2 regions of the Affinirhizobium pseudoryzae genome follow, and region 2 is predicted to be linked to the other one. Evidence: riboswitches for the same ligand, from Rfam matches in the RefSeq annotation. Region 2 holds a riboswitch; the other holds the start of a gene.
The links. A riboswitch is a leader RNA that binds a small molecule or an ion and turns the genes downstream of it on or off. The one in region 2 is predicted to bind thiamine pyrophosphate.

Region 1: linked by a shared signal. The riboswitch ahead of G6N78_RS21760 (ABC transporter permease) and the one ahead of thiB (thiamine ABC transporter substrate binding subunit) in region 2 are both predicted to bind thiamine pyrophosphate.

The regions. Positions count from the first base shown of each region.
Region 1 is NZ_CP049244.1:612,988-627,438, forward strand. Features, by position in the region: gene thiD (bifunctional hydroxymethylpyrimidine kinase/phosphomethylpyrimidine kinase) at 1-307, opposite strand, end outside; gene thiE (thiamine phosphate synthase) at 304-966, opposite strand; gene G6N78_RS21750 (hydroxyethylthiazole kinase) at 953-1,699, opposite strand; gene G6N78_RS21755 (ABC transporter substrate-binding protein) at 1,696-2,640, opposite strand; gene G6N78_RS21760 (ABC transporter permease) at 2,637-3,425, opposite strand; TPP riboswitch at 3,578-3,681, opposite strand; gene G6N78_RS21765 (metallophosphoesterase family protein) at 3,784-5,055, shown strand; gene G6N78_RS21770 (ATP-binding protein) at 5,055-8,519, shown strand; gene G6N78_RS21775 (glycoside hydrolase family 88/105 protein) at 8,587-9,711, opposite strand; gene pglA (polygalacturonase PglA) at 9,708-11,219, opposite strand; gene G6N78_RS21785 (ABC transporter substrate-binding protein) at 11,287-12,546, opposite strand; gene G6N78_RS21790 (ABC transporter ATP-binding protein) at 12,567-13,682, opposite strand; gene G6N78_RS21795 (carbohydrate ABC transporter permease) at 13,686-14,451, opposite strand, start outside.
Region 2 is NZ_CP049241.1:1,367,686-1,382,136, reverse strand. Features, by position in the region: gene G6N78_RS06855 (acetyl-CoA C-acetyltransferase) at 1-97, shown strand, start outside; gene G6N78_RS06850 (beta-ketoacyl-ACP reductase) at 182-907, shown strand; gene G6N78_RS06845 (YMGG-like glycine zipper-containing protein) at 1,075-1,329, opposite strand; gene G6N78_RS06840 (DUF3309 family protein) at 1,369-1,524, opposite strand; gene G6N78_RS06835 (helicase-related protein) at 2,034-5,129, shown strand; gene G6N78_RS06830 (RNA-binding S4 domain-containing protein) at 5,131-5,472, shown strand; gene fdxA (ferredoxin FdxA) at 5,707-6,045, shown strand; gene G6N78_RS06820 (CarD family transcriptional regulator) at 6,415-6,984, shown strand; gene G6N78_RS06815 (RNA polymerase factor sigma-32) at 7,274-8,137, shown strand; gene G6N78_RS06810 (M48 family metalloprotease) at 8,190-9,740, opposite strand; gene G6N78_RS06805 (thiamine ABC transporter ATP-binding protein) at 9,951-10,667, opposite strand; gene thiP (thiamine/thiamine pyrophosphate ABC transporter permease) at 10,664-12,277, opposite strand; gene thiB (thiamine ABC transporter substrate binding subunit) at 12,294-13,307, opposite strand; TPP riboswitch at 13,347-13,448, opposite strand; gene G6N78_RS06790 (response regulator) at 13,496-13,948, opposite strand; gene G6N78_RS06785 (ABC-F family ATP-binding cassette domain-containing protein) at 14,094-14,451, opposite strand, start outside.

The sequences.
Region 1 (14,451 bases), on a different replicon from region 2:
CGACCACGACCGGCCCCTGAAAGCCGGCAAGACCATCGGCAATCACATGGATCGTCTCGCTGCGCGACACCATGCCGACCTTGACGGCATTGACCGCAAGATCGGAAAACACCGCCTGCATCTGCGCCGCGATCATGCCGGGGGAAATATCCTCGACGGCGGTGACGCCAAGCGTATTCTGCGCGGTAACGGCGGTCAGCACGCTCGCCCCGAAGGCACCGAGCGCGGAAAAGCTCTTCAGGTCCGCCTGGATGCCGGCACCGCCGCCACTGTCGGACCCGGCAATGGTGAGGGCAATGGCGGTCATGGGCGTCTCTCCTTCAGGCATTGGTCGATGGTGGTGCGAAAGGCGCGGATGGCACCGGCCGGATCGTCGGCGCGAAACAGCGAAGAGATCGCCGCGACCCCGTCTGCCCCGGCGGCAATGACATCCGGAAGGCGGGTGAGCGTGATGCCGGCAATGGCACTGACCGGCAGGCCGGGATTGAGCGCGCGGATCTCCTCGCGCAGCGCCCGCAATCCGTCAAGACCGACCGGCGGATCGGGATTAACCTTCGACAGGGTTTCGAACACGCCGCCGATGCAGGCATAGTCGCAGGGCGCGCGACCCGCCCTCACCGCATCGGCGCCTGCCTTGACCGTCAGCCCGATGATGGCATCCGGTCCCAGCAGGCGGCGCGCGGTTTCAGCATCCATGTCATCGGCTCCGAGATGCACGCCGTCAGCGCCGCTGGCAAGCGCCACATCCACCCGGTCATTGACGACGAAGGGCACGCCGGTCCCCGCCAAAGCCTCACGGATCGCCGTGGCACGCTCGATCATCGTGCGGGTCGAAGCGGTCTTGTCGCGGTACTGGATCAGTGTCGCGCCGGCCTTCGCCGCCAGACGCGCCAGGTCGTTGAGCGGTGCCAGATCCAGAAGCGAGGCATCGACAATGGCATTCAGCCGGTCATCAAGCGGTTTCATGATCGATCCTTGCATCTTTCGAGAGGTCTTCGCCGCTAAGTTCGGCCAGCGCATCAAGGAAGGCGGGTTCGAAGGACCCCGGCCCCCGTGCCTCCACCGCCGCACGTTCGGCGGCCACACCGGTGGTGGCAAGTGCGGCTGCGGCAGCCTTCAGCGCATTCTTCTCAACCGCCAGGAAGGCGGCGATCACACCGCCGGACAGGCAGCCGGTGCCGGTGACCTTCGCCATCAGGGGGTGACCGTTGCGGACGACCACATGCACCGGCCCATCCTGCAGATGATCCACGGGCCCGGTTTCGATCCGGAGGCTTGCCTGCGTGTCACCGATCAGGGCCATCTCCGCCCTGTTGCCACGCACGACTGTCGGACCGAGCGCGATCAGCTCGCGCGCGAACGCCAGCCGCCCCGGCGAATAGTCACAGTGGACAGGATCGACGATCCAGGGTTTGCCGGCGGCATTCGCCACCTCGACCGCCAGCCGGATGACCTTACGGCGCTCCTGATCCAGCGTGCCGAGATTGATCGTCAGCGCATCGGCCTTGGTGACGAAATCGGCGATCTCCTCCAGCGAAGAAGTCATGGAGGGTATGGCGCCGACGGCGGTGATGCCGTCAGCGGTGAATTTCTGCACCACGGTGTTCATCAGCGCATGCACGCGGGGGCGTCTCTCCCGGACCCGCTGCAGCAGCACACCCGCCTCGGCGGCACTCATGCGTTCAATGATCTCGTTCATTTCAACTCCACGGCCAGGTCCTCGACCTTCGGCGCCTCTGGGATCAGCTTCGCTTCTGCCATGAACTGGCCGAAACGCTCGTAGCGCCCCCGATCGAGCGCCGCCGGACGCTTGGCAAACCGCGGCAGTGTGTCGAAGAAGGCCGTCTTGTTCAGCTCATCATCCAGATTCGGATAGGCCTTGATGAACAGTTCCCAGCCCTGCTGCGGATGGTTGGTGATGAAGATCGCCGCCTCCTCCACCGCCTTGAGGAACCGCGGCAGGCGACTGTCGCCGGCAAGATCGGTGCGGGTGACGTAGATCAGTTCGTCATAGGCCGGGACGCCATGCTCTTCCGGGTAGAAGGCCTTGCCGATATGGCCTTCGAGCCGCATCTGGGTGAGTTCGAAATTGCGGAAGCCGCCGACCGTCGCATCCACCTGTCCACCGATCAGCGACGGGGAGAGCGAAAAGTTCACGTTGACCAGCTCGGTCTTGTCGGCCGAAACCCCTTCGGAGGCGAGCATGCGCTGCAGCATGACGGTTTCGAAACCGGTGACCGAGAAGCCGATTTTCTTGCCCGCCAGGTCTTTCAGGCTCTTGATCGGTCCATCCGCCAGCACGGTGACTGTGTTGAGCGGCGTTTCGACCAGCGTGCCAAAGCGCTTGAGCGGCACGCCGGCAGCATGATCGAGATAGAGGTTCGGCTGGTAATGAATGCCGATATCGGCCTGACCGGTGGAGACGAGCCGCGGCACGGCGGAGGGATCGGCCGGCGGGATCAGCTCCACCTCCAGCCCTTCGGCCTTGAAGTAACCGAGTTCCTTCGCCACCACCATGGGGGCATGATCGGGGTTGACGAACCATTCCAGCAGAACGGAGAGCTTGTCCTCCGCATGGGCGGCAAGCGGCGCGAGTGCGGTAACGACGGCAAGGGTCGTTGCGGCAAGAAACCGTTTCATGACGGGGATATCCTTCGAGACAGAGGAATGGATCGGAATGAATGCGCCTCCTCGCGTGCCCAGGGGGCAAGACCGGCCGTCAGCCGATCGACAAGGAGACGCAGGAAAACGGACAGAAGCGCCAGCACCAGCATGGCGGCAAACAACTGGTCGGCCTGCATGCGGGCATTGGCTTGGATCATGATGAAACCAAGCCCGCCGGCGGCACCCACCCATTCGCCGACGACTGCGCCGAGAGGCGCAAGCGGCGCGGCGACCCGCAGGCCGGAGACCAGCGAGGGCAAGGCGAGCGGCAGGCGAATGCGGATCAGGATCTGCCAGTGGCTCGCCTGAGTGAGCGAAGCGGCATCGAGTATGTCGCGGTCGGTGCGGTTCAGGCCATCGGCAAAGGCGGAGGCGACGGGAAAGAAGATGATGATCACCGTCATCACCACCTTGGAGGCGAGCCCAAAGCCGAACCAGAGCACCAGAACCGGTGCCAGCACGAAGACCGGCAGCGCCTGCAGCACCAGCACGACCGGCCAGACGAACTGGCCAAACCTCGGCAGGGCGGCGACGAAGAGAGCGGTGAGAAAGCCAAGCAGGGAGCCCGCGATCAGTCCGGCCACCACTTCCGTTGCGGTGATCATCATGTGATGGGCGAGAAAGTCCGGCTGGCGCAGAAAGACCTGCAGAACGGCCTGCGGCGATGGCAGCAGATAGCGCGGCGGTTCGACGACGACCACCACCGCCTGCCAAAGCATGATCAGACCGGCCAGAGCCAGGGCCGCTTGCGGCATTCGCATGACGTCAGCCGACGCGGATCGAAGGGGGCGTCAGAATAACCAGGCTGCCAGGGGCAGCAGCAAAAGCAATGTGCATCACGATCTCCAAACCTTGCAGTGCGGAGATCCAGGCAAAAGCGGAGAAGAGAAAGTACGCGAGAGCCTTGACGGTGCCGTTTGCGCGTTTCCGTTCCTACGCCGGCATGACCCGGATCAGGTTCAAGGGTCCGGCTCACCGCCATCTCAGCATCGTCACGATGCCCCCCTCGGAATGGCGCGAATGTCGTGCAAAGCGGAACGGATGTCAACGCCTGTGGTTAAACGGGCGAGAATGGACCGGGAACATTGCCGGGTGCCGGCCGGCGGTCTAGAACGGCGCATGGCTTTCCGGTTCATTCACACTGCCGACCTCCATCTCGATTCGCCGCTCCGGTCGCTGTCGCTGCGCAATGCCGATCTGGCCGGCCTCATCGGCGACGCTACCCGTCAGGCGCTGGTCCGGATCGTTGATCTGTGCCTGGAGGAACAGGTCGATGCGCTGATCATCGCCGGCGATCTCTACGATGGTGACCAGACCTCGATGAAGACTGCCCGTTTTCTGGCAAGCCAGATGCAGCGGCTCTCCGAGGCGGGGATCGCCGTTTTCAAGATCCGCGGCAATCACGATGCGCTCTCGAAGATCACTCAGGAACTGGTGCTGCCGCCCTCGGTGAAGATCTTTTCCGGCCGGGCGGAGGCCGTGGAGTTGTCGCGTGGCGGCCAGACCGTCGCCATCCACGGGTTGAGTTTCGCCAAGCCGCAGGCGCCGGAAAGCCTGCTGCCCAAGTTCAAGACGCCGATTGCCGGTGCCGTCAACATCGGCATCATGCACACCAGCCTTGCCGGCGCACCGGGACACGATGCCTATGCGCCCTGCGCCGTTGCCGACCTGCACGCCTCCGGTTTCGACTACTGGGCGCTCGGCCATATTCACCAGCGCACCCACCACGCCGGGGAAAAAACCGTGATCATGCCCGGCATGCCGCAAGGGCGTGATATCAACGAGGCTGGCGAAAAGACGGTTTCGCTGGTGACGATCGGCGATGACGGGTCCGTTCGGGTAGAGGAACGGCTGACCAGCCTTGCCCAGTTCGCCCGCGTGACCGTGGATATCTCCGGCACCTCCGACTGGCGCGGTCTGGTCGATCAGATCGGCACCGCACTCGAGGCAGAACGGGAACGGACCCGCTCGGATCATCTGGTGGCACGGCTGCGGCTGACGGGTAGAAGTCCGCTTGCCTTTGCCATCCGCCGGGATTTCGACCTGTTGCAGACGGAGGCCGAGCAGCGGGCGGAACGCGCCGGCCAAACGTGGATCGAGAAGCTGGAACTGGAGCTTTCGGCAGCGCCGGCCATCACCCGCAATGCCGCAACCGCGGACCCCGTGCAGGAACTCGGCACCCTGATGCGCGACGATGTCACGGCATCGGATGCCTTTCGCCAGGAGGTACGCGACATGGTGCAGAGCCTGCTCGACGATCTGCCGCCGGAAAGCCGCCGCTTTGCCGGCGATAATGAGGCAGCGCTTGACGCCTTCGTGGACGAAATCATCCGCGATGGCAGCGAAGACCTGATGGCGCGGCTCTCCGCCGCTGCGGACGAGGCATCCTGATGCGGCTCAGACGGCTCGATCTCACCCGCTACGGCAAGTTCACCGACCATGCGATCGATTTCGGTCCGGCGGCGGCGGGAAGCCCGGACCTGCACATCGTCTACGGCCTGAACGAGGCGGGAAAATCCACCGCCTTCTCCGCCTATCTCGACCTGTTGTTCGGCATTCCGGAACGCAGCGCCTATAATTTCCTGCACGCCTACACGGCGATGCAGATCGGTGGCGTTCTGGAATTCGGCGGCGAGGCGCATGAGCTGGTGCGCCTGAAACAGAGGACGAACGCGCTGCTCGACGCCCGCGGCCAGCCGGTCAACGAAGCCCTGCTGGCGTCCGCGCTGGGCGGGCTGACACGCGGTAGCTATCGCACGATGTTCTCGCTGGACGAACATTCCCTGCGGGATGGCGGCGAAGCGATCGTCGAAAGCAAGGGCGATCTCGGCGAGCTCTTGTTTTCCGCCAGCGCCGGCCTTGCCGATGTCAGCGCGGTGCTGACCGCTGCCTCCGAGGAGGCGCAGCGCTTTCACCGCAAGCGGGCCCGCAACACGCAGTTGGCCGAGTTCAAGCAACAGCTGGCGACACTGAAGAGCGAACGCGACGCGATCGATACATTTGCCGCCACCTATGCGTCGCTCGTCACCACCGAAGCCCAGGCGCAGAAGGCCTATGAGGAGGCGCTGTCCGAGGGTGGGCGGGCAAAGGCCCGCCTTGCGCGGATCGATGCGCAGATGCGGGCGCTTCCGCTGCTGAAGGATCTCGAACGCCTGTCCGCCGAGCTTCTGCTCTTGGCGGATCTGCCACGACCGCCGCGGGAATGGGGAGCGCAGCTCGACGGCCTGATGCGCGACGAGACGCGGCTTTCCACCCAGATGGCAGGGCTTGTGCAACAGGCCGAGCGGTTGGACGGCGACATTGCCGGCATTGTCGTGGACGAGCGCCTGCTTGCCGCCTCCGCCGAGATCGAAGCGCTGGAGGAGGGCCGCGCCCGCTTCCGCACCGCCGAAAACGATCTGCCGAAACGGCGCCAGGCACTTGCCGAGCAGGAGGCATCCCTTGCCGAGGTCCTGAAATCGCTTGGCCAGCCGGGCCACCCGGACCCGGCCGCCCTGGTGCTGCCGGCGGCACTCACGGCGCGGCTGCGCGACCTGATCGAGGCCCGATCCGGCATCCTCACCCGTCTGCGGACAGCCGAACGCGAAGCGGAACGGGCACGGTACGCGCTGGAAGAGCTGAGCGAAACGCTGCCTGACGAGAGCGCGACACAGGCGAATGCACCGGCCCTTCGCCGGCTGGAGGCACTTCTGGCGCGCCTGCATAAAGGCGAACGTCAGGCCCTGCTGGTCATCGAACAACGGGCGGAGGCACAGCAGGCGGAGCAGGTGGCACGCGCCCTCGACATGCTGCGCCCCTGGATGGGCAGCGTCGAGGATCTGGAACGGTTGGAAATTGCCGATGCGCGGCAGATCGAACGCTGGCGAACGCAAGCTGACGAGCTGGAACGCCGCCTGTCGCGGCACACCGAGCGTCGGCGCGAAATCGAAACCCGTCTGGCGGATTTGGCCATCCGCTTGCAGGCGATCGAACAGCGCGGCGAAGTGATCGATGATGCCGCGGCCGCGAAGGCGCGGACGGCGCGGGACACGGCATGGAAGACGCATATCGACACACTCGACCGGGAGAGCGCGCAGCGCTTTGAGGAGGCTTTGCGCGTGGACGACCGGATCGGCGCAGAGCGCCTGTCACGGGCAAGCGATCTCGCCGAGCTTCGGCAATTGCAGCAGGACCAAGCACTGCAGACGGCCATGCTGGGGCGCGAGATCGACGCATCTCGCGTAACCGAGGCCGAATTGCACGCGTTGGGCGACACCATCCGGGCGGCTATCCCGTTCGTCAGTGACGAACAGCCGGATATTCATCGTCTGCTATCAACGTATGACACGTGGCTGGGGCGGCGGGCTCAGTGCCTATCGCTGGCTATGGAACTTGCGGCGCGACGGCAGCGGCGCGGCGCGCTGACGGAAGATCTGGCTTCCGAGCAGCGCGATCTGGAAGCGACGCTCGCCGATCTCGATTGGCCCGTGAAAAGCGGAACGGATCTGCCGCGCCTGGTGCAAGCGGCGTCGGACCGGCTGTCGGATGTTCTGGATCGGCAGGCCCGGCAGGAGGCACAGCAGAAGCGGCAGGCCGAGCTGAAGCGGGAGCTTAAGGCGCGCGAACGCGACCTGGAGGAGGCACACCAGGCGGACGAGCTTTGGCAAGCCGCCTGGACGGAGGCGCTTTCCGCCACCTGGTTTGCCGAAGAACGGGAGCCATTTCCGGTTCGCGCCATTCTCGATGCGCTTGCCGACCTGCCCGCCATCTTGCGCGAGCGCGACCAGATGGCGCAGCGCATCGGCCTGATGGAACGCGACATGGAGCGCTTTGCCGCCGATGTGGAACGTGTATCGGCACTGACGGGAATGGCCGCGGGCGCCTCGCCTCTGGATCTTGCCGACCAGATGGCACGGCTGAAGGCCCGCGCTGATCGCGACCGGCTCCAGCGCGAGGCGAAGGAGGCTGAGCGCACGGCCCTTCACCAGGACATCGAACTTCTGAAAGCTCGGATAGCCGAACATGCCGCACGCCGGCAGGACATGGCGCGCTTCTTTGACGTCGAGACGTTGGCCGAAGTCAGCCAGCGGATGGAGCAGGCGGCAGAGCGGGACCGGCAGGAACAGCGGGTGCGGGAGCTCTCGGCCCAGTTGCTGGCGATCGTTCCGGGAGACGATCTCGAAACGATCAAACAGGACCTTCTCCAGCTTGATCCGGATCTCGCCGCGCAGGAGGCTGCCGAACTGACAGCGCGCATCGAGGATCTCGACCAGCGCAGCCGACAGCTGTTTGCCGATCTCACCCGCGCCAGGGACAGGCTGGCAGCGGTGGGGGGCGACGATGCGGTGGCGCGCCTGGAAGCGAAGCGCACGACGATCCTGATCGAGATCGAGGATCTGGCCGTGCGTCATCTGAGGCTGAGAGCTGGCACGCTGGCCGCCGAACGGGCGCTTTCCATTTACCGTGAAAAACATCGCAGCTCGATGATGCAGCGCGCCTCGCAGGCCTTTTCGCAGATCACCCGCGGCGACTATTCCGGTCTTGCCGCCCTGCCGGACCGCGACAAGGAGATCCTGATCGGCGTCGCAAAGGATGGCGCTTCAAAACTCTCGGATGCCATGTCGACCGGCACCCGCTACCAGCTGTACCTCGCACTTCGCCTGGCTGGCTACGAGGAATTTGCCGCCGTGCGACCGGCGGTCCCCTTCGTTGCCGACGACATCATGGAAACTTTTGACGAACTGCGCTCGGAAGAGGTGTTCCGCCTGTTCGGAGACATGGCCAAGCTCGGTCAGGTGATCTACCTCACCCATCACCGGCATCTCTGCGACATTGCAAAAGAGGTGGTGCCGGGCGTGAAGATCCATAATCTGTGATGGCGGCGGTCGCCGTAGAACCCCGTCTGCCATCAAGCTGGCAGACGCCACACAGCCGGCCGGCCTGTCAGGCCACGGCTTCCCTTCGGGCGGATGTTGCGCGCTTTGCCAGCTCGCCTTCCGCATGGGCCATCATCAGCGGACCGACGCCCTTGATATCGTCATCGCGCAGCACCTCGGACAGATAATAGGCGGGCGTTCCATCGCGGTAATTGCCGTCGAAGCCGCCAAGTCCTGCGACGCAACAGATCTTCTGGAGCACCATGCGGCCCGAGGCGTCCGCTCCCATGGCGTTTTCCACAAGACTGGTCGCCGCGTCAGCGCCAACCTGTTGCATGGCCCCCTTGATGCCGAGCCGCGCAGCCTTCAGGAAGGCATAGGCGAACATCGCCGTCGCGGAGCTTTCCGCATAATTCCCTTTCAGCGACGGCTGGTCGATCACCTGCAGCCAGCGGCCATCCGTCGTGCGCAGGCCGGCAAGCACCGTCAGCAAAGCGGAGAAGCGTGCCGTCAGATCATCGCGCCCGGGCCCCGCCGGCAGCGTGACCACCATATCGACCATCGCCATGGCGAGCCAGCCGATGGAGCGTCCCCAGTGGGCCGGCGAAAGCCCGGTCTTCGGGTCTGCCCAGGCCTGCAGCCGCGCCTCGTCATACCCGTGACGATAGAGCCCGCTGGGAGGATCGAAGGTCAGGTTCAGGGCCGTCAGCATTTCAGCGAGCGCCTGCTCGCCAAGCTGCGGTTTTGCCGTGAGAGCGCCATACTCCAGCTTGAACGGCAGGGCCATATAGAGCCCGTCGAGCCACACCTGGTGGGGATACCGCAGCTTGTGCCAATGGGGACCCGCATTGATGCGTGGATGGGTCTGCAACTGCTTGGCCAGCAGATCGGCCGCCTTGCGATAGCGAAGATCGCCGGTCTTCGTGGCCAGATAGACGAGTGCGCGACCGGGCAGCACGTTGTCGATATTGTACTCGGTCATTGTATAGCCGGCGAGATTCCCGTCCGCATCCACCTGCCCGTCCACCAGCCGGGTCAGATGGCGCCACCAGCGATCTTCACCCGTCGCTTCGTGAAGCGCGATCAGGCCGCGATAGAGGCAGCCATCCTCGTAGCACCAGCTCCCGCCCTTGTAATAGCTGTAGTCCCGCGCGTAGGCGTCGAAATAATCGGTGAGGCTCGTCGTGGTCATACAGCAATACTCTGGGTGGCATGGGAAAGGTGAACGCCGGTGCGGCGGTCAAAGCCCGCGTTCTCGGCAATGATTCCGGCATGGCGCATCGGCTCGAAACCGCAGGCCATGTCCGGCACATCCGGCGGAGCATCCGGATCGAAACTGACCCGGTAGTTTTCGATGGTGATGCCGGTAATCGGCGCTTCGGGCAGGCCGTAGAAAGCGGCGGCGGCAACGCCGACATTGTTCGCCACGACGTCCCGGATCGTGATGCCGGAGATCTCAGGCGTTGCGTTGGTCACCGGCAGCGCCTGGCGCGACTGCACGTAGTCGGAGCGGCCATCGGCATCGCAGAAATAGAAGCTGTTGATGACGAGCGGCGTCGCAACGCGGTCCATGCGGCAGCCTTCCAGCAGGATGCGCTCCACCCGTCCGCCACGGCCACGGCGGGTCTTGACGCGCAGTCCGCGGTCCGTCTCGCTGAGTTCGCAGCGGCGCACCGTCACGTCGCGCACGCATCCGCTCATCTCGCTGCCGATGACGACGCCGCCATGGCCGCGCTCCATCCGGCAGTTTTCGACCGTGATCCGTTCGCAGGGCTGGTCCAGTCCGCCCTTCGGGTCCCGCTTGCCCGCCTTGATGGCGATGCAGTCATCTCCGACGGAAAAATGGATGCCGGCCAGAAGCACGTCGCGGCAACACTCGGGGTTCAAGCCATCGGTGTTGGGAGAATGGGGATCGTTCTGAATTGTCAGATCGGCGGCCAGTACATTGCTGCAGAACACCGGATGAATGGTCCAGGAGGGAGAATTACGCACCGTCAGGCCCGTCAGGGAAACGGTGTCACCATGCGAAAGGAACAGGGTGCGCGGGCGCCTTGCGTCATCGCGCGTCTCCTTGGGCCAGGTCCACCAGTCGCCGCGGTCGCCGCCACCGTCGATCGTGCCGGCACCGGTGATGGCGAGGTTGCGGCAATTAAGCGCGGTGATCAGGCTCGCAAAGCAGGATTCGGCCACGCCTTCCCAGGTGCCGAGCACCCGACCATCAACATGGCGCGCCGGCAGGATGGGATAGTGCGAGCGATCCGCATGGCCGGCCAGCTCGGCGCCTTCCTCCAGCAGCAGAACCATGTCGCTCTTCAGGAAGATCGGCCCACTGCGAAACACGCCCTGCGGGATCTTCAGCGTGCCGTGCGGCGGCAGTTGCTCGATGGCCGCCTGGATGGCCGCGGCGTTGTCGTCCGCCTCAGGCGAGGCTCCATAGTCGGTAATGTCAATCAGAACGCTTTCGGTCTTGGTCGAGAAGACGAGCCGCTCATCCCCAATGTCCAGCACATATCGCGTCTTTGGCTGCAGTCCGTGCAGGGTCATCACGACCTTGTTGGTCTCGCCATCGGCAACCACGCCACCATCCTGCGTGGAGAGCGTCCAGCCGGTCGTCTCTTTCAGGGAAAAACAGCTCTGATCCGCATCGAAACTGACGCTGGCGGTCCGGCTGGTCGCAGCCAGAAGCGCAAGGGTTGGCATTCCAAACTTCCTTGTCATGGGGCAGGACAAGCAGCCCCCGGCATGATCCGGGGGCTGCCAGTGGTCATCAGAACTTCTTCAGGACGTCGTTCACGCCATCGATGATCTGCTCGGCGGCTTCCTTGGAATCGAGCTGCTCGTAGGCATATTCCTCCAGCGTATCGAGGAAGACGGCGCGGATTTCCGGGTGCTCGTTGAGCGGTGACACCGTTGGGCCCGTGGCCTTCATGATGATGTCGTGCGCCGCCACGATCTGCGGTTCGATCTTACCGGCATCGGTCAGCATCTTCGCTGCGATCTTGCTGGCCGGCAGGCCGCGCGAGGTACCAAGTGCGGTGATGCCTTCCGGCTCGTTCAGCAGGCAGTTGACGATCTGGGCGGCGGCTTCCGGGTTTTTCGAGCGTTTGGAGATCGAGAACACCATGGACGGCTTGCGGTAGACCCCTTCCGTCTTGGCATCGGCATTCTTCAGGATGCCGACCGGCTGCAGAACCTGACCCTTCAGCGGATCGGCATATTTGGAGAAGGTCGAATCCCATTCATAGGAGCCCGAGATGCGGCCATCCGCCCATTTCGGGCTTTCGAAGAGATTGAGGTTACCCTCCGCCGCATTGTCCTTCTGCGACACGACGACGCCTTCGCTGACCATCTTGCCGTAGAAATCGATCGCCTTGGCGAGCTCTTCCTGCGTCCAGGCCACCTTTTTGGTTGCCGGATCGACCAGATCCTTGCCGGTGTTCTGCGTGGCATAGAGCGAGATCAGCAGCACCGCCGTCTCCTTGACTGCATTCATCGGATAGGCGTCAGGACCGGCCTTCGCCTTCAGCTGCTTGGCGGCGGCGAACAGTTCGTCCCAGGTTGTCGGAATGGCGACACCGGCCTTGTCCAGCGCGGTCTTGTTGAACATGAAGACGCGGCCGGTGGTGGAGACGGAAAGCCCGTTCAGCTTGCCGTTCATCGAGCCGGCCGCCAGTTCCTCCGGTGCCCACTGGCTGAGATCGATGATCTTGCTGTACTGGTTGAGATCGGCAAAACCGTCACCCTTGATCGAGAAGAGCGGCAGCCACGGCCAGTTGATCTGCATGATGTCGGCTTCGGTGCCGCCGGCGATCTGGGTCGTCACCTTTTCGAGATGGCCGTCCCAGCCGGTGAATTCGGCCGCGATCGTATGGCCGTGCTTTTCGCCGCAGGCCTTCAGCGCCGCTTGCGTTGCCTTGTGGCGGCTGTCACCACCCCACCAGGACATGCGCAGATCGGCGGCGGCCGCCGTTTGTGTGAGACTGGTCGCAGCGAGTGCCGTCGCCAGGAAAAGCTTCGTCAAAGTCATGTCATTCCTCCCGAACATGCTTAGTGGATATCGGCCAGGGAGACGTTCTCCCCGGTTTTCCGGTCGAAGAGATGCGCCGTCTCCTGGCTCGGGGCCAGGCGGACGACATCCCCGTTGATCTTGCTGCGGTCGTACTGCGTGGCAGACACCACCACGATCATCTGCTGCCCCTCGACATTGACGTAGAGGTAGACCTCATGGCCCATGAACTCGACATGCGAGACACGGCCAGCGAGAGCATTCGGCTCTTCGGCACCGACCAGGGTGAAGTGCTGCGGGCGAACACCGAAGGTGAGCGCCGACGCGATCGTCGGGCTCAATCGGTTCAATATCGCCGGTTCCAACGTCAGGCTTTGCGAGCCGATCGTCAGCGTGCTGCCGGAGAGGTTCGCATCCACGAGGTTCATTTCCGGGCTGCCGATGAAACCCGCGACAAAGGCATTGGCGGGGCGGTTGTAGAGCGTCACCGGATCGGCCACCTGCATGATGCGGCCTTCCTTCATCACGCAGATCCGGTCGCCCATGGTCATGGCTTCCGTCTGGTCGTGTGTGACGTAGACGACGGTGGACTGCAGGCCATCGGCCTTCAACTGCTTGTGCAGATCGGTGATGCGCACGCGCATCGAGGCACGCAGCTTGGCATCGAGGTTCGACAGGGGTTCGTCGAAGAGGAAGACCTGCGGCTTCTTGATCAGTGCTCGGCCGACGGCCACGCGCTGCGCCTGGCCACCGGAAAGCTGCTTCGGCAGTCGCTCAAGGTAATCGCCGATCTCCAGGATGTTGGAGACGTCGCGGGTCGCCTGCTCGATTTCGTCCGTGGGTCGGCGCTTCAGGCGAAGTCCGAAGGAGAGGTTCTTGCGCACCTTCATATGCGGATAAAGCGCATAGTTCTGGAACACCATGGCAATGCCGCGCTCGCCGGGCGCCCTGTCGTTGACGAGGTCGTCGCCGATGCGGATCTCGCCGCCGGTGACGCGTTCCAAACCGGCAATCATGCGCAGCGTCGTGGATTTTGCACATCCGGACGGGCCGACGAGCACCATGAACTCGCCATCGGCGACTTCGAGGTTGATCCCGTGCACGGCCCTGAAGCCGGCATAGTCTTTTTCGAGGTTTCTAAGCTGCAGACGAGCCATGACTTATCCTTTCACGCCACCGGCGGAGATGCCTTCGATGAAGTATTTCTGGGCTACGAAGAACACGATCAGCGCCGGCATGATGGTGAGCACCGACATGGCGAGGATCCGGTTCCACTCGAAGGCTTCGGTGGTATCGATGGAGAGTTTCAGCGCCAGCGACACGGGGAACTTGTCGACCGACGAGATGTAGATGAGCGGTCCGAGGAAGTCGTTCATGGTCCACATGAACTGGAAGAGGCAGACCGAGATGAGCGCCGGGATGAGCAGCGGCACGACGATGAAGATCAGCACCTGCCAGGTGTTGGCGCCATCGACGCGAGCCGCCTCCTCCATGTCGCGCGGGATGGCGCGCAGGAACTGTACGAGCATGAAGACGAAGAAGGCATCGCCCGCCAGGGCCGACGGCACCCAGAGCGGCAGGAACGTATCCAGCCAGCCGAGATCGCGAAACAGCAGGTATTGCGGAATGCGGGTGACCACATTCGGCAGAAGCAGGGTGGCGATCAGCGAGGCAAACAGGATCTTCTTGCCCGGAAATTCGAAGCGGGCGAACCCATAGGCCACCGCCGTGCAGGAGATTGCGGTGCCGATGATCTTCGGCACGACGATCAGGAAGGTGTTCCAGAAGAAATGTCCGAACGTGTAGGGCGTCGAGGTCTTCCAGCCGTTGACATAGCCGGAGGTGGTCGGCTCCTGCGGGATGAAGCCGGCGCCGGCGAAGATTTCCGAGTTCGGCTTGAACGAGGCACCGATCAGCCAGATCAGC
Region 2 (14,451 bases):
CGTGTTCGAGATGAAGCGGCGCGGCGCGAAGAAGGGTCTTGCCACGCTTTGCATCGGCGGCGGCATGGGTGTCGCCATGTGCGTCGAGGCCATGTGATCATTGCATCATCGGTAGTTTAGGCCTTCAGCCGGTCCCAGGAGAAGGACCGGTCGGTTCTCTGTCCAAAGGGGGGAAGTCAGCATGACGAGAGTGGCATTGGTTTCCGGCGGTACGCGCGGCATTGGCGCGGCCATTTCGATCGCGCTGAAATCCGCCGGGTATACGGTGGCGGCGAATTATGCCGGCAATGACGAGCGTGCTCGTGCTTTCCAGGAGGAGACGGGCATTGCCGTCTTCAAATGGGACGTGTCCTCCTATGAGGCCTGTGCCGAAGGCATCGCGAAAGTCGAGGCGGAGGTTGGCCCGATTGGCGTTCTGGTCAACAATGCCGGCATCACGCGCGATGCGATGTTCCACAAGATGACGCCGATGCAGTGGAACGAGGTGATCAACACCAACCTGACCGGCCTCTTCAACATGACGCATCCTGTCTGGAACGGGATGCGGGACCGCTCCTTCGGCCGGATCATCAACATCTCCTCCATCAACGGCCAGAAGGGGCAGATGGGGCAGGCGAACTACTCTGCGGCAAAGGCCGGTGATATCGGTTTCACCAAGGCGCTGGCGCAGGAGGGAGCTGCCAAGAACATCACCGTGAACGCGATCTGCCCCGGTTATATCGCGACCGAAATGGTCATGGCGGTTCCGGAAAAGGTAATGAACGAGCGGATCCTGCCGCAGATCCCGGTCGGTCGACTGGGGCAGCCGGAAGAAATTGCCCGTTGCGTCGTTTTCCTGGCGTCGGATGATGCAGGCTACATCACCGGTTCAACGATTTCGGCCAATGGCGGGCAGTATTTCGCCTGATCCAGCTGATACGTCCTTAAACAGCGTCGAGGCTCGCGCCTCGGCGCTTTTTTGTGTGTGATTGCAGGATGCAGTCTCAGCCGGAGGGCACCTGCCCAGCAAGCATGAAAATGCCGGCGCGGTAAGGCGCCGGCACAGCATGATAGTTCCAGGCGTTCGCTTCAGCCTTAGCGGCAGCGGGCCTCGTAGGTGCGGCCATAACGGTCGCGATAGACGCAGTAGCCGGGGTTCTTCTGGGATTCGCCGATCGCGGCGCCGACCAGGCCACCGGCGACGGCGCCGACAGCCGCGCCACCCCAGCTATTGGTCACGGCACCGCCGATAACGGCGCCGGTGCCGGCGCCGATGGCCGTGCCACGTTCCGTGGTGGTGCACGAGGCGAGCATGGCAACCATGGCCGCAGCCGCAAAAATCTTCTTCATGTCCGACTTCCTTCCCTTGGATGTGCGAATATTCGCAAGTTAAATCCTGCCCATCAGAAGCAGAATGATCAATATCAACACGACGAGGCCGAGACCTCCCGATGGCCCATATCCCCAATTGCGGCTGTGTCCCCAGCTCGGCAAAGCGCCGATCAAAGCCAAGATCAGGATGATCAGGAGGATGGTGCCCAGCATTGTTTTTGTCTCCGAGGCGATTTCTGTGCCGCGAAAACGCTGGATCCGGGTTTTGGTTCCGCACCCCCCAATCGGCTGATGGCCGCCTCCCTCTTGCCCGCCGAACCGCTTCACACCTTGTGAGATGATGCGGTCACGGTCCTGAAGATGAAACGCCGCTTGACTCCTCCTTTTTCGAACAATGGCTCAACAATCTTCTGCCGATTATCTGACGAAGACACGGCTCGTCGCTCATTTCTTCATCGGGTGTCGGCCCTCTTCTGATCTTCTACATCTGGACCTGAACAAAAGCTGAATCCCCTGACGTCAGCGATTCGTTCTCACCCTGTTCTTGCGCTTCCGGCAGGACGGGGCTCGCGGGATAAGTGCTGTTTTTTCAACGGCCGACGGATTTGCCCGCAGGAACGGCTTGCCATTCGCGTGCAGGGACGCCATGTGTGTGCGCATGGCGGTTGCGGACGGCACCTGCCCGACAGGATGTGCGGATACCGGCTTTGAATTCCCAGCCCATGATCTTGAGTGGTCGCGGTGTAACCGCGGTCCTCGGACCCACCAATACCGGCAAGACCCATTATGCCATCGAGCGCATGGTTGCGCACGGCTCTGGCGTCATCGGTCTTCCGCTCAGGCTGCTGGCGCGCGAAGTCTATACACGGCTTGTCGAGAAGGTCGGCGTGTCACATGTCGCCCTGGTGACCGGCGAAGAAAAGATCACTCCGCCGAATGCCCGTTTTTCCGTCTGTACCGTCGAAGCCATGCCGCGCGAAACGAAGGCGGCTTTCGTGGCCATCGACGAGGTGCAGCTTGCCGGTGATCTCGAGCGCGGTCACATCTTCACCGATCGTATCCTGCATCTGCGCGGGCGGGAGGAGACCCTGCTGCTCGGGGCCGGCACCATGCGGCCGATCCTGGAGCGCCTGCTGCCGGGCATCACGGTGGTGGAGCGACCGCGCCTCTCCACGCTCTTTTACGCAGGCCAGAAAAAGATCACCCGGCTGCCGCAGCGCACCGCCATCGTCGCCTTTTCCGCAGACGAGGTCTATGCGATCGCGGAACTGATCCGCCGCCAGCGCGGCGGCGCCGCCGTCGTGCTCGGCGCGCTCAGCCCCCGCACGCGCAATGCGCAGGTCGGGCTCTACCAGGAAGGCGATGTGGAATATCTGGTGGCGACCGACGCCATCGGAATGGGCCTCAACCTGGATGTCGACCATGTGGCCTTCGCGCAGGACCGCAAGTTCGACGGCTACCAGTTCCGCAATCTCAATCCCGGCGAACTCGGCCAGATTGCCGGTCGCGCCGGTCGTCACCTGAAGGATGGCACGTTCGGCGTGACCGGCCAGGTGCAGCCTTTCGATGAGGAAATCGTCGAGCGGATCGAAAGCCACCAGTTCGACCAGGTGAAGGTTCTGCAGTGGCGCTCGAAGGCGCTCGATTATTCCTCGCTGCGCGATCTGCGCCAGAGCCTCGATGCCGCACCTAAGGTGCAGGGGCTCACGCGTGCGCTGCCGGCCACCGACAGCCAGGCGCTGGATTATCTCGCGCGCTATCCGGAAGTGGCCGATCTTGCCAATACGCCGGAGCGGGTGGAGCGGTTGTGGGAGGCCTGCGCGCTGCCGGATTACCGGCGGATCACGCCCGCGCAGCATGCCGACCTCATTTCGACCCTTTTCTTTGATCTGGTGCGATTCGGGACCGTGAACGAAAATTTCATGGCCGAGCAGGTGCAGCGGGCCGACAGGACGGACGGCGAAATCGACACCCTGTCTGCGCGGATTGCCCAGATCAGGACCTGGACCTATGTCTCCAATCGTCCCGGCTGGTTGGCTCATCCGACACACTGGCAAGAAAAGACACGGGAAATCGAAGACAGGTTGTCCGACGCACTACATGAACGGTTGACGAAACGCTTTGTTGATCGCAGGACATCTGTGCTCATGAAGCGCCTGAGAGAGAATGCGATGCTGGAAGCTGAAATCAGTGTAAATGGGGATGTCTTCGTCGAAGGGCATCACGTTGGTCAATTAGCCGGTTTCCGGTTCACGCCCATCTCCGGTGCCGAAGGTCCGGATGCGCGGGCGGTGCAGGGGGCTGCGCAGAAGGCGCTGGCACTGGAATTCGAAGCGCGCGCCGCGCGCCTCTACGCCTGTGGCAACAATGATCTGGCGCTCGGCTCGGATGGTTCCCTGCGCTGGCTGGGCGAACCGGTTGCGAAGCTTGCTGCCGCAGACCACATCATGCATCCCCGCGTGATCCTGCTGGCCGACGAGCAGTTGACCGGCAATGCCCGCGATCATGTCGCCGCACGGCTCGAGCGTTTCCTCAACCACCATATCGCAACCGTCCTGAAGCCGCTCGACGATCTGTCGCGCGCCGAAGACCTGCAGGGCATGGCGAAGGGGCTGGCCTTCCAGATCGTCGAAAATCTCGGCGTTCTCTTCCGTCGCGACGTGGCCGACGAGGTGAAGACGCTGGACCAGGATGCACGCGCATCGCTGCGCCGTTACGGCGTCCGCTTCGGCGCCTACCACATCTTCATGCCGGCGCTTCTGAAGCCGGCCCCGGCCGAACTCATCACGCTTCTCTGGGCGCTGAAGAACGACGGTCTCGACAAGCCCGGTTACGGCGAACTGATCCCGGCGCTCGCCGCCGGCCGCACGTCCGTGGTGACGGACCCGAGCTTCGAGCGCAGCTTCTACAAGCTCGCCGGCTTCCGCTTCCTCGGCAAGCGTGCCGTGCGCGTCGATATCCTCGAGCGTCTGGCCGATCTCATCCGTCCGCTTCTGCAGTGGAAGCCGGGCACCTCGCCGCGTCCGGAAGGCGCCTATGACGGTCGCCGCTTCACCACGACGACGGCCATGCTGTCGATCCTGGGCGCAACGCCGGACGATATCGAGGAAATCCTCAAGGGTCTTGGTTACCGCGCCGACCAGGTGAAGGCAGAGGAAGCCCAGGCGCATCTGTCGAGCCAGGATGCGACCGCCGCGCCGGCTGCCGATGCAGCCGAGGCCGCTGCCGAACCGGCAGCAGACGACGATGCCGATCCGGCTCCGCAGGAGACTGCGGAGGCAACGGCTGCTCCGGACGGGGCTACTGCCGAGGCAGAGGCACCGGCAAGCGAAACCGCGCCTGCGGCGGAGACTGCCGAGACGGTGGCAGAGCCCGAGACGGCGGAAGAGCCGAAGCCGGTTCTCCTGTGGCGTCCCGGTGGCGGCCGCAGCGAGAACCAGCGTGGAGCGCGCCCGCAGGGCGAGCGTCGTGCCCAGGGCAATCGTCAGGGTGACGAGGCCCGCGGCGGCAATCGCCGTGGTGGTGATCGTTCCGACCAAGCCGCCCGCGGCCCGCGTGAGGGCGGCAACAACCGGGACGGTGGCAAGCGTGACGGTGGTCACCGCGACGGCCAGAGGGATGGCCAACGCGATGGCGGACGTCCCAACCGGGGCGATCGTCGCCCGGACAACCGCGGCGATCGTCCGCCGCGTCCGGACCGCGACAAATCGGCGCAGCCTGCCCGGTTCGAGGCAAAACCGCCCCGCAAGGAGAAGCCGATCGATCCGGATTCGCCCTTCGCCAAGCTCGCTGCTCTCAAGGAGCAGATGAAGAAGTGAGATGACGGAAAAGCCACCTGGAGATCAGCGTCAGCGCATCGACAAGTGGCTTTTCTTTTCGCGCCTGTGCAAGTCGCGCTCGCTCGCCCAGGATCTGGTTGAGGCGGGTCTGGTGCGCGTCAACGGCGAGCCGGTGACGCAGCCGAGCCGCATGATCAAGCCCGGCGACCGGCTGGACCTGCAACTTGAGAGCCGCGATCTCGTGCTGCTCGTTCGGGACAGCGGGACACGGCGCGGACCTTACGAGGAAGCCCGGCTTCTCTACGAGGATCTTTCGGCGGATGACCAGCCGCGGCTGACGGCGTTCGAGCGGGCGCAGCGGCGTGTTCGCGAACGGGAATGACGTTGCGAGCCAGCGGTATTTCGCCCGTTTAGCACAACGATCTCCTGCTCGGCTGTTTGAGGGATTGTTTATCCTTGCTATGCCGGTGCAAAGCTATTACGGACCAGAAAAAGCCGGGGCCCATCCGCTGTGCGCGCTGCAAAGCTTGGGTTTCGCCGTGGTCCGGCCCCGCTCCGGAGGGCATCCGTCCTCCGTTTTCGATGCAGACCAACTGAGACGTCACTGGAGTGCCTCATGACGTATGTCGTGACCGACAATTGTATCCGCTGCAAGTACACCGACTGCGTTGAAGTCTGCCCGGTCGACTGCTTCTACGAAGGCGAGAACTTCCTCGTCATCCATCCGGACGAGTGCATCGACTGTGGCGTATGCGAGCCCGAATGTCCCGCCGAGGCGATCAAGCCTGATACGGAGCCGGGCCTCGACAAGTGGCTGAAGGTCAATTCCGAGTTTGCGCAGATCTGGCCGAACATTACCGTGAAGCGCGATGCGCTGCCGGAAGCCAAGGAAATGGACGGCGTCGAAAACAAGTACGAACAGTACTTTTCGCCGGAGCCGGGCAAGGGCGATTGATTCGCCTTACCACGGTCTCTTTAAGGGCTGCTTAATGATTGTGCACTGACGCGACCGTTGCGTCGGTGCATCTGCGAAAGCAAATCATTGATTTCTTCCCATATTTGTGGTAGACGATAAGAACTGTTCCACAAAGCGGCATTCGCGTGCCCAAAAACATCACGAAAGCAACTGATCACCCCGCGCGGTTTCCGTGACAAAGCCAGTGTTTGGATCTTGTCGTCGCTAATCGCGAGAGAGGTTGTTTTCGCGCGCGTTTGGTCGGACCAGTATGGAGTCACCCGACGGTTCCCCCGTCTCATCCGGGCCTGACTGACCCGGCCCTAGCCTACGGATGGCTGGGTGCGTAACAGGGAGTTTGTTAAACGAATGACGACCCAGCAGAAAAAATCTTCGGCACGCCACGGCTTCAAGACCGGCGAATCGATCGTGTATCCGGCCCACGGTGTAGGCACTATCACGGCGATTGAGGAACAGGAAGTGGCTGGTATGAAGCTCGAACTGTTCGTGATCGATTTTGAAAAAGACAAGATGCGTCTGAAGGTGCCGGTGGCCAAGGCCGTCAGCATCGGCATGCGCAAGCTGTCCGAAACCGATTTCGTCGAGCGCGCGCTGAAGGTTGTTCAGGGCAAGGCCCGCGTGAAGCGCACCATGTGGTCGCGCCGCGCGCAGGAATATGATGCCAAGATCAATTCCGGCGATCTGATCTCGATTGCAGAAGTCGTGCGCGACCTGTATCGGGCCGAGAACCAGCCGGAGCAGTCCTATTCCGAGCGTCAGCTGTATGAAGCGGCGCTCGATCGCATGGCGCGCGAAATTGCCGCTGTCAACAAGATGTCCGACACCGAGGCCGTGCGCCTGGTGGAGACCAACCTTGCCAAGGGTCCCAAGCGCAGCAAGGTGGTTGACGAGGACGATTCCCACGAAGAAGCCGCTTAAGCGAAAAGCGTCTTCTCCCCTCAAAGAACCCGGCTTCGGCCGGGTTTTTTATTGGAACTTTTTCTTCTTCGGTGCGTTGACCCGCCGGTACGGCGAAAAGTGCTGAAGCGAAAAGCGCTCTTCACCTGCCGAAACAGCGGGGGATGTGGTCGCTTCATGTCCCTTTCAAAAACGTCAGGGGAACGAAACCAATGCCGCGAGATGCTTCGCCTGTGACCTGCCTCACGGGCCGGTGTTCTTCTTGCGGCCTAGCGGTTTCGTTGGGTCAAACAGTCTCATGGAGAGCGCGATGAACGCCATGTCAGCAGACCGCACTATGATCAAGATCGCCATGTCGGCACCGTATCTGGCGCGCGAGGAAGAGCGCGACCTGGCCGTGCGCTGGAAGGACGATCAGGATCAGGATGCGCGCAACCAGATCGCGCTGGCGCATATGCGGCTCGTGATCGCCATGGCCTCCAAGTTCCGCGGTTTCGGACTGCCCATGGGCGACCTCGTTCAGGAAGGGTATGTAGGGCTGCTGGAAGCCGCGGCAAGGTTCGAGCCGGCCCGAGACGTCCGTTTTTCGACCTATGCCAGCTGGTGGATCCGGGCGTCGATGCAGGACTATATTCTGCGCAACTGGTCGATCGTGCGCGGCGGTACGAGTTCGGCCCAGAAGGCGCTGTTCTTCAACCTGCGCCGTCTGCGCGCCAAGTTGTCCCGCGGCGACAGTTCCGTCAGCCCGCATGCCATCCATGAGGAAATCGCAACCGCGCTCGGTGTCAGCCTCGCCGATGTGCAGACCATGGATGCACGCCTCTCCGCCAATGATGCCTCGCTGCAGGCCCCGTCGATTGCGGGCGATTCCGACAGTGTCGAGCGGCTCGACATGCTGGAGAGCAACGAGCCGCTGCCGGACGAACAGGTGTCCGGGCTGATTGACGGCGAACGCCGGCTGAAATGGCTGCAGGGGGCTCTCACCAAGCTCAATGACCGCGAGAAGAAGATCATCCATGCCCGCCGCCTGACAGACGACGGCGCGACGCTGGAAGCGCTGGGGGCCGAACTCGGCATCTCCAAGGAGCGCGTCCGGCAGATCGAAAGCCGGGCGATTGAAAAGCTGAAGTCCGCGCTCGTCACCACCAATCCGCAAATGGCCGCCGCCTGCTGAGGCGGCGGAGGGCCATATAGTGGCCGGCGGCGATTGTCGCCGCGGGCTTGTCTTATTCCGAGATGATTTTTACCCGCTGACCCGGTGACACCACGGCGCCGGCGGGAAGGGCGTTGATCAGCTTGAAGAGGTCGAGCTTGCGCTCGGTCCCCATCATCCGCGCTGCGAGTGTGGTGATCGTGTCGCTGGCGCCCACGGTGACCACGCGGACACGCAAGGGCTTGATCTGGCTGATCTCCTGCGGGGTCATGCGGCGGAAGCTGGCTCGCAGGGTGTTCGCCGTCGATTCGAGCGTCGTATTGCCCTTCGGCACGGCGGTCAGGAACCGGAAGATCTGCTTGTCCATCCGCACAACCGTGACATCGAACTCCCAGCGCTCGGCAGAGGCGCGGGCCGTTGCCGCCGGCATGCCATTCACCGTCGTCTCGCGAACCGTTTCCGGCAGGAGACCGGCCACCCAGCCACTCGTCAGGTAATTCGTCAGGCTGGCGTCATCGGGTGCCTGCACGCCATCGAAACGAATGGCACTCTCATCCGGTCCCGTTGCCAGCACCGCTTCCACCTTGTTGTCGATCCGAAAACCGTCCGGCACGTCGAATCGGATGCCGAGGCCGGCATGCATGAAGGTCTGGTTGCGGACATAGCCTTCTTCCGGGCTGTCGCCATAGAGAAGGCCGTCGATGCCCGTCAGGTAATAGTCGCGACCACGATCGCCCACGGTGCCCTCCTGGCCGAAGGCACGGGCGTGCTGGCGGGCCAGTTCGACGCGCTGCGGCGCATTCGGGTGGCTGGAGAGGAAGTCGAGACTCTGGTCGGTGTCCGGATCGACGGAGGAAAAACGCGCATAGGCGGCCATCGAATCCAGGAAGCGCGCCGCGGCATAGGGATCGTAGCCGGCTTCCCCCAGCATGCGCACGCCGATCACATCCGCCTGCAGTTCCTGCTGGCGCGAGAAGGCTGCGAGGCGCAGCTTGCCACGGGCGAGGGCCTGCTTGCCGGCAAGATCGCTGGAGAGCACTTCGGCCACCACGCGGCTGGCAATGACCTCCGCCTCTTCGCGCTTCTGCCGCTCGATGCCGTGGTTGGCGGTAACATGCGCCATCTCGTGGCTGAGCACGGCCGCCACTTCCGAGGCGTCATTGGCGAGCGCCAGCAGACCGCGCGTGACATAGAGATATCCACCCGGCAGGGCGAAGGCGTTGATCGCCGGCGAATTCAGGATCGTGATGCGGTAGGACTGGTTCGGATTTTCGGAGACGGCCGTGAGCGCCCCGGTGATGCGGGCCACCAGCCGTTCCGTCTTCGCATCATGATATTCGCCGCCGTAACTGGCGACGATGCGCGGGTGTTCCCTTGCGCCCATCTGGGCACGCGGATCGTTCTTCTGCACCTGCTCGACGATCTGCGGCGTGGAGGAGGGCTTGATGTCCGCCTGATAAGTCTGATCGAGGATCGATTGACAGCTGGAGAGAAAGGTCGCCGCTGCCAGAAGCGAGGCCACACCACGCAGGACGTTCCACCGGGGCCTTGGCGCCCGGCGCACGAAGCTGCGGCCTTCACCGCCGCGTCCTGTCATGTTCGCCCGTTCATTCGGAACCGTCATTCTTCCAAGCCCGCCATCCGGCGCAATGCGCGGCCAATGCCTTCCCGCCGCTGTCTCCTGTCTGGTTCATGCGGATGGCTGCACTGGCTCGCCTATGCCCTGTTCACTCCTAAAGTAGAACAGCAGTTCCGGCAAACAATCGTCCCGCCCACTTTCGCAGTGCGGGATGCCATTGTCACACGTCCAAAATGTGGCGGATCAGTTTACGCTTTATGAAGACAAGACAAATTTGCTGATCGCCGCGTGGTCACTGTGTGTCAGAAAGAACCGCTTCTCGCCATGAAAAAGAACTTTACCGCTGTCGATGAAGATCACCTCATCGGCCAGGCGGCGCACTTCCTCGATGTCGTGGGTCACAATCAGGATCGTATTCTGTGTTTCCTGATGCAACTCGGACAAGAGGTCGGCCATGGCGAGCCGCAGCGCCGGATCGAGGGCTGCGAAGGGTTCGTCGAGGGCGAGCAGGGCGCGTTTGCGCACCAGCGCGCGGGCAAAGGCGGCGCGCTGTCGTTCGCCGCCGGAGAGCGTACCCGGTTTGCGCCTTTCGGAACCGGCCAGTCCGACGCGGGAGAGCGCGCCCGACACCGCCTGCCTCTGGTCTGCCGTCAGCCTCAGCGCCGGGTGCAGGCCAAGCCCGATATTGGTGAAGAGATCGAGATGAGCAAACAGGTTGTTGTCCTGGAAGACGAGCGAAAGCGGCCGTTCGCCCGGGTGAATGCCCGTCATGTCGCGGCCTTCCATCAAGACCCTGCCACTGTCTGGTGTCTCGAAGCCGGCAACGAGATTCAACAGCGTGGATTTGCCGGACCCGGACGGCCCGGTGATCGCCGTTACCTTGCCTGCCGCAAACGCGCAGTCGAACTCGAATGCACGGGTTCCGAGTTTCAGGGTCACCTTGTCCAGTTCAACCGCGGGCGTGTTCGTCATTGCTTTTCCTTGTGCCCGACGGTGCCGAGTGCCGTCAGGATCAGGCAGATCACGCCGAGGATCAAGGCGAGGCCATCCGCATCATGGGTGCGGTAGCTGCCAAGCCGGCTGTAGATCAGCCAGGGCAGGGTGGTCAGCTCATTGGAGCCGAAGAGGGCGACGGCGCCGAGATCGCCGAGCGACAGGGCCATGGCAAAGGAGAGCGCCATGAACAGCGGACGACGCAGGCCCGGCCAGTCGATCAGCCACAGCCGCGGCCAACCCGTGATGCCGAGACTGGCGGAGAGGCGTTGCGTGCGGGCGAGGTGTATGGCAACTGCAGGCTCCAGCACCCGCATGACAAAGGGCAGGGCCATCAGCGCGTTGATCGCAGCGATCAGGAGGGGCGCAAAGGGTGTGACCGGGCCGAAGGACCGGATCAGCAGAAACCAGCCGGTTCCAAGTACGACCGGGGGAACCAGAAGGACGAGCGAGGAGAGGCCCGCCAGCCCGGCTGAAAAGGCGGTGAGGCTTCGGTCTCGTGGTCTTCTGCCGGCGATGGCGGAGCGGGCCTTGATGATGCCGATCGCCATCAGCAATGACAGCAAGCTGGCGGTGAGCGCGATCGCCAGGCTCGTCAGCGCCGCCTGGCCGAAGGCCGGCATGGATACCAGACGTCCGAGATCCGCCCGCAGGCCGGACACCAGGATGGAGGCGAGCGGCAGCAGCAGGAAGAGGGTGGCGAGCAGGATGACGAGCGTATCCCAGGCGAGCGCTGTCGGCCCCTGCCCGTCATATCGCGTTGGCGCACGACCCTCTCCGGCTCCGGTGTTCTCGGCTGTCGCAAACCGGCTGAGACAGAGCAGGATAACGGCGGTGATGGCGATCTGCAGCAGCGCCAGCATCACCGCCCGCGGCGGGTCGAAATCGAAGCGTAGCGACTGGTAGATCGCCACCTCCAGCGTGGTGGCGGCCGGACCTCCACCGAGAACGAGCACCAGCGTGAAACTGGTGGCACAGAGCATGAAGATCAGTCCCGCCGCGCCGGGGATGACAGTGGCCAGCGCCGGGCGTTCGACAAAGCGGAAGACGGACCAGGAGGACATGCCGAGACTGGCCGCAAGCCGCCAGCTTTCCGGCGGAAGGCGCTCGAGACCCGCCAGCATCAGGCGCGCGGCGAGCGGCAGGTTGAAGAAGACATGCGCAACCAGAATGCCGGTGAGGCCATAGATGCTGACTGGGTTCTGCAGCCCGGCAGAGGTGAGCAGATCGTTCAGCACACCCTGGCGCCCGAAAATGCCGATAAGGCCGAGCGCGCCGATCAGCACCGGCAAGCCCATTGGCACCGCCATCAGCCGGATGATCCAGATCCGCCCTGGAAAACGCGAGCGGCGGGCCAGCGACAAAGCGACCGGCAGCGCCAGGGCGACCGACAGAAGCGTGGACAGCACCGCCTGCAGCAGCGTGAACCGCAGGATGCTCAGCGTATAGTCATCGAACAGCGCCTGGCCCAGGCCGTCCGGCGCCGTTATTAGCAGGGCGATCGTCGGCAGCGTCACGAAAAGCCCGATCAGCAGAAGGCTTGCCGCGCCTGCGGCAAGTCCTCGCGTCTGTTCGGCCTTTGTCAGCATGACGGGTCTGGAGCGCTCAGTTCATGCTCATGGCCGACAGCCATTCGCGGATAAAGGCCTGGCGGTTCTTCGCCACCTCTTCCGGGCTCATCAGGAAGGTGTTCGACGGCTGGATCAGCTTGCCGAAAGCCTCCGGCAATGGATCGGCGGTGGCGGCGGCCGGCATCATCCAATTGGTCGTCGGAATGATCGTCTGGAACTGCGGCGAGAGGGTGAAGGCGAGGAACTGTTCAGCCAGTGCCTTGTTCGTCGTGGCCTTCAGCATGCCCGACACTTCGATCTGGATATAATGGCCTTCCGCGAATGTCGCCGCCTTGTAGCGCTCGGTCTTCTCTTCCATCATGTGATAGGCGGGCGAGGTGACATAGGAGAGCACCATCGGCGCCTCGCCCTTGGTGAAGAGACCATAGGCTTCCGACCAGCCGGGTGTGACCGTCAGGATACGGGTCTTGAGCTTGGCCCAGGCCTCCGGCGCCTTGTCGCCGTAGACGGATTTCACCCACAACAGCAGGCCAAGGCCGGGCGTCGAGGTGCGGGGGTCCTGGATGACGATCTTCTGGGACGGATCGCCTTCCACCAGATCCTTCAGGCTGGTCGGCGGTGTCTTGATCGCCTCGCTGTCGTAGATCACGGCAAAGTGGCCATAGTCGAAAGGCACGAAGACATCGTCCTTGAAGCCGCCCGGCACCTTCGCAGCACTGGTATCGATTCCATGCGGCGCGAAAAGCCCGGTATCCTTGGCCTCCTGGATGAGGTTGGTATCCAGGCCAAGCGCCACATCCGCCTCGGATGACGCACCTTCCAGCTTCAGCCGCGTCAGAAGCGCCACGCCATCGGCCACCGCCACGAAGTTCAGCGTGCAGTCGCAGGTCTTCTCGAAGGCTTCCTTGACCTTCGGGCCCGGGCCCCAGTCGGCCACAAAGCTCTCATAGGTGTAGACGGTCAGCGTCTTCTTGTCCGCAGCGGTTGCCATCAACGGCTGCGCGAGGACTGCAAGCGCAGTCAGGGAAAATGCTAGAAACGTGCGCATCAGCGCCTCCTCATTCATCCAAAAAGGGGGATAGGCGCTTGATACGAGCCGTCTAATCCCTCCGCCGGTGCTAACCGGATCAGGTTCTTCGGGTTGGTGAGACACCTCTCAGCCGCTGAAGCGGCACCCCGTTAGAGCAGGCAAAGATGTAACGAGGGCGGGCGCGCTTGGCAAGCGCGCACACATTCTCAGTGATGCGTGTGGATGAAGACCTTCAGGCCGTGCGGTGCCGTGGCCACGCCGCCTCGACGATTTGCCAAAGCATAATCGATCGTCTCTTCGATCACCTGCGGCATGACCGGCTTGGTAAGGACGCCGATCGAGCACTCCGTCTTGCCATTCAACTGTTCCGGATTGGCGGTCATGAAGATCACGGTGATGCCGAACCGCTCGGAAAGCTCCCGGCCAATCGCTGGGCCTGTTGCGCCATCGGCCAGATTGACATCGACGAGGGCAATGTCGGCATCCGCCGCCATCGACAGTGCCTTTTGCAGGCCCGTGGCGAGGCCCGCAACAGTCAGCCCCATGCCTTCCACCACGTCTGCCACATCCAGTGCAATCAGAAACTCGTCTTCCACGATCAGCACCCGCTGATCCCGGACTGCCCGTTCCACGCGACGACTCGCTACATTTGCCGACATGGTGTGCCCTCTGTTGAAACGCTCCGGCCTCTTCTGTCTCATAAAGAACCGGATTGTCTGTCGAACGAGGAGCTGACGGAATTGTTCCGTTACAAGATGCGTTTCTCTCGTGCTAACGCATTGTTAATATTAATGATGCGTTAGCCTAACCTTCCAGTTCTTCGCGCAGCATCTCCAGTTCCAGCCATTCTTCTTCCATGGCAGCGATCTTGTTGCGGAGTGTTTCGAGCTCTGCGGCGATCCGGTTGAAGGCGGCGGGATCCTTGGTGAAGAGATTGGGATCGGCCATTTTCGCCTCGCGGGCGGCAATCTCCTTCTCGGCCTTTTCCATCTCCTTCGGCAGGTTTTCGAGCGCGAATTTCTGCTTGTAGGAAAGCTTCGCCTGGGCTTTGGGCGCGTATGCCTGGGCGGAAGATTGGGAGGCTTCGGCCTTTGCCTTTTCGGCCCGACGCTTCTCCTCCAGCGCGCCCTTGCGCTGCGCCATCATGTCCGTATAGCCGCCG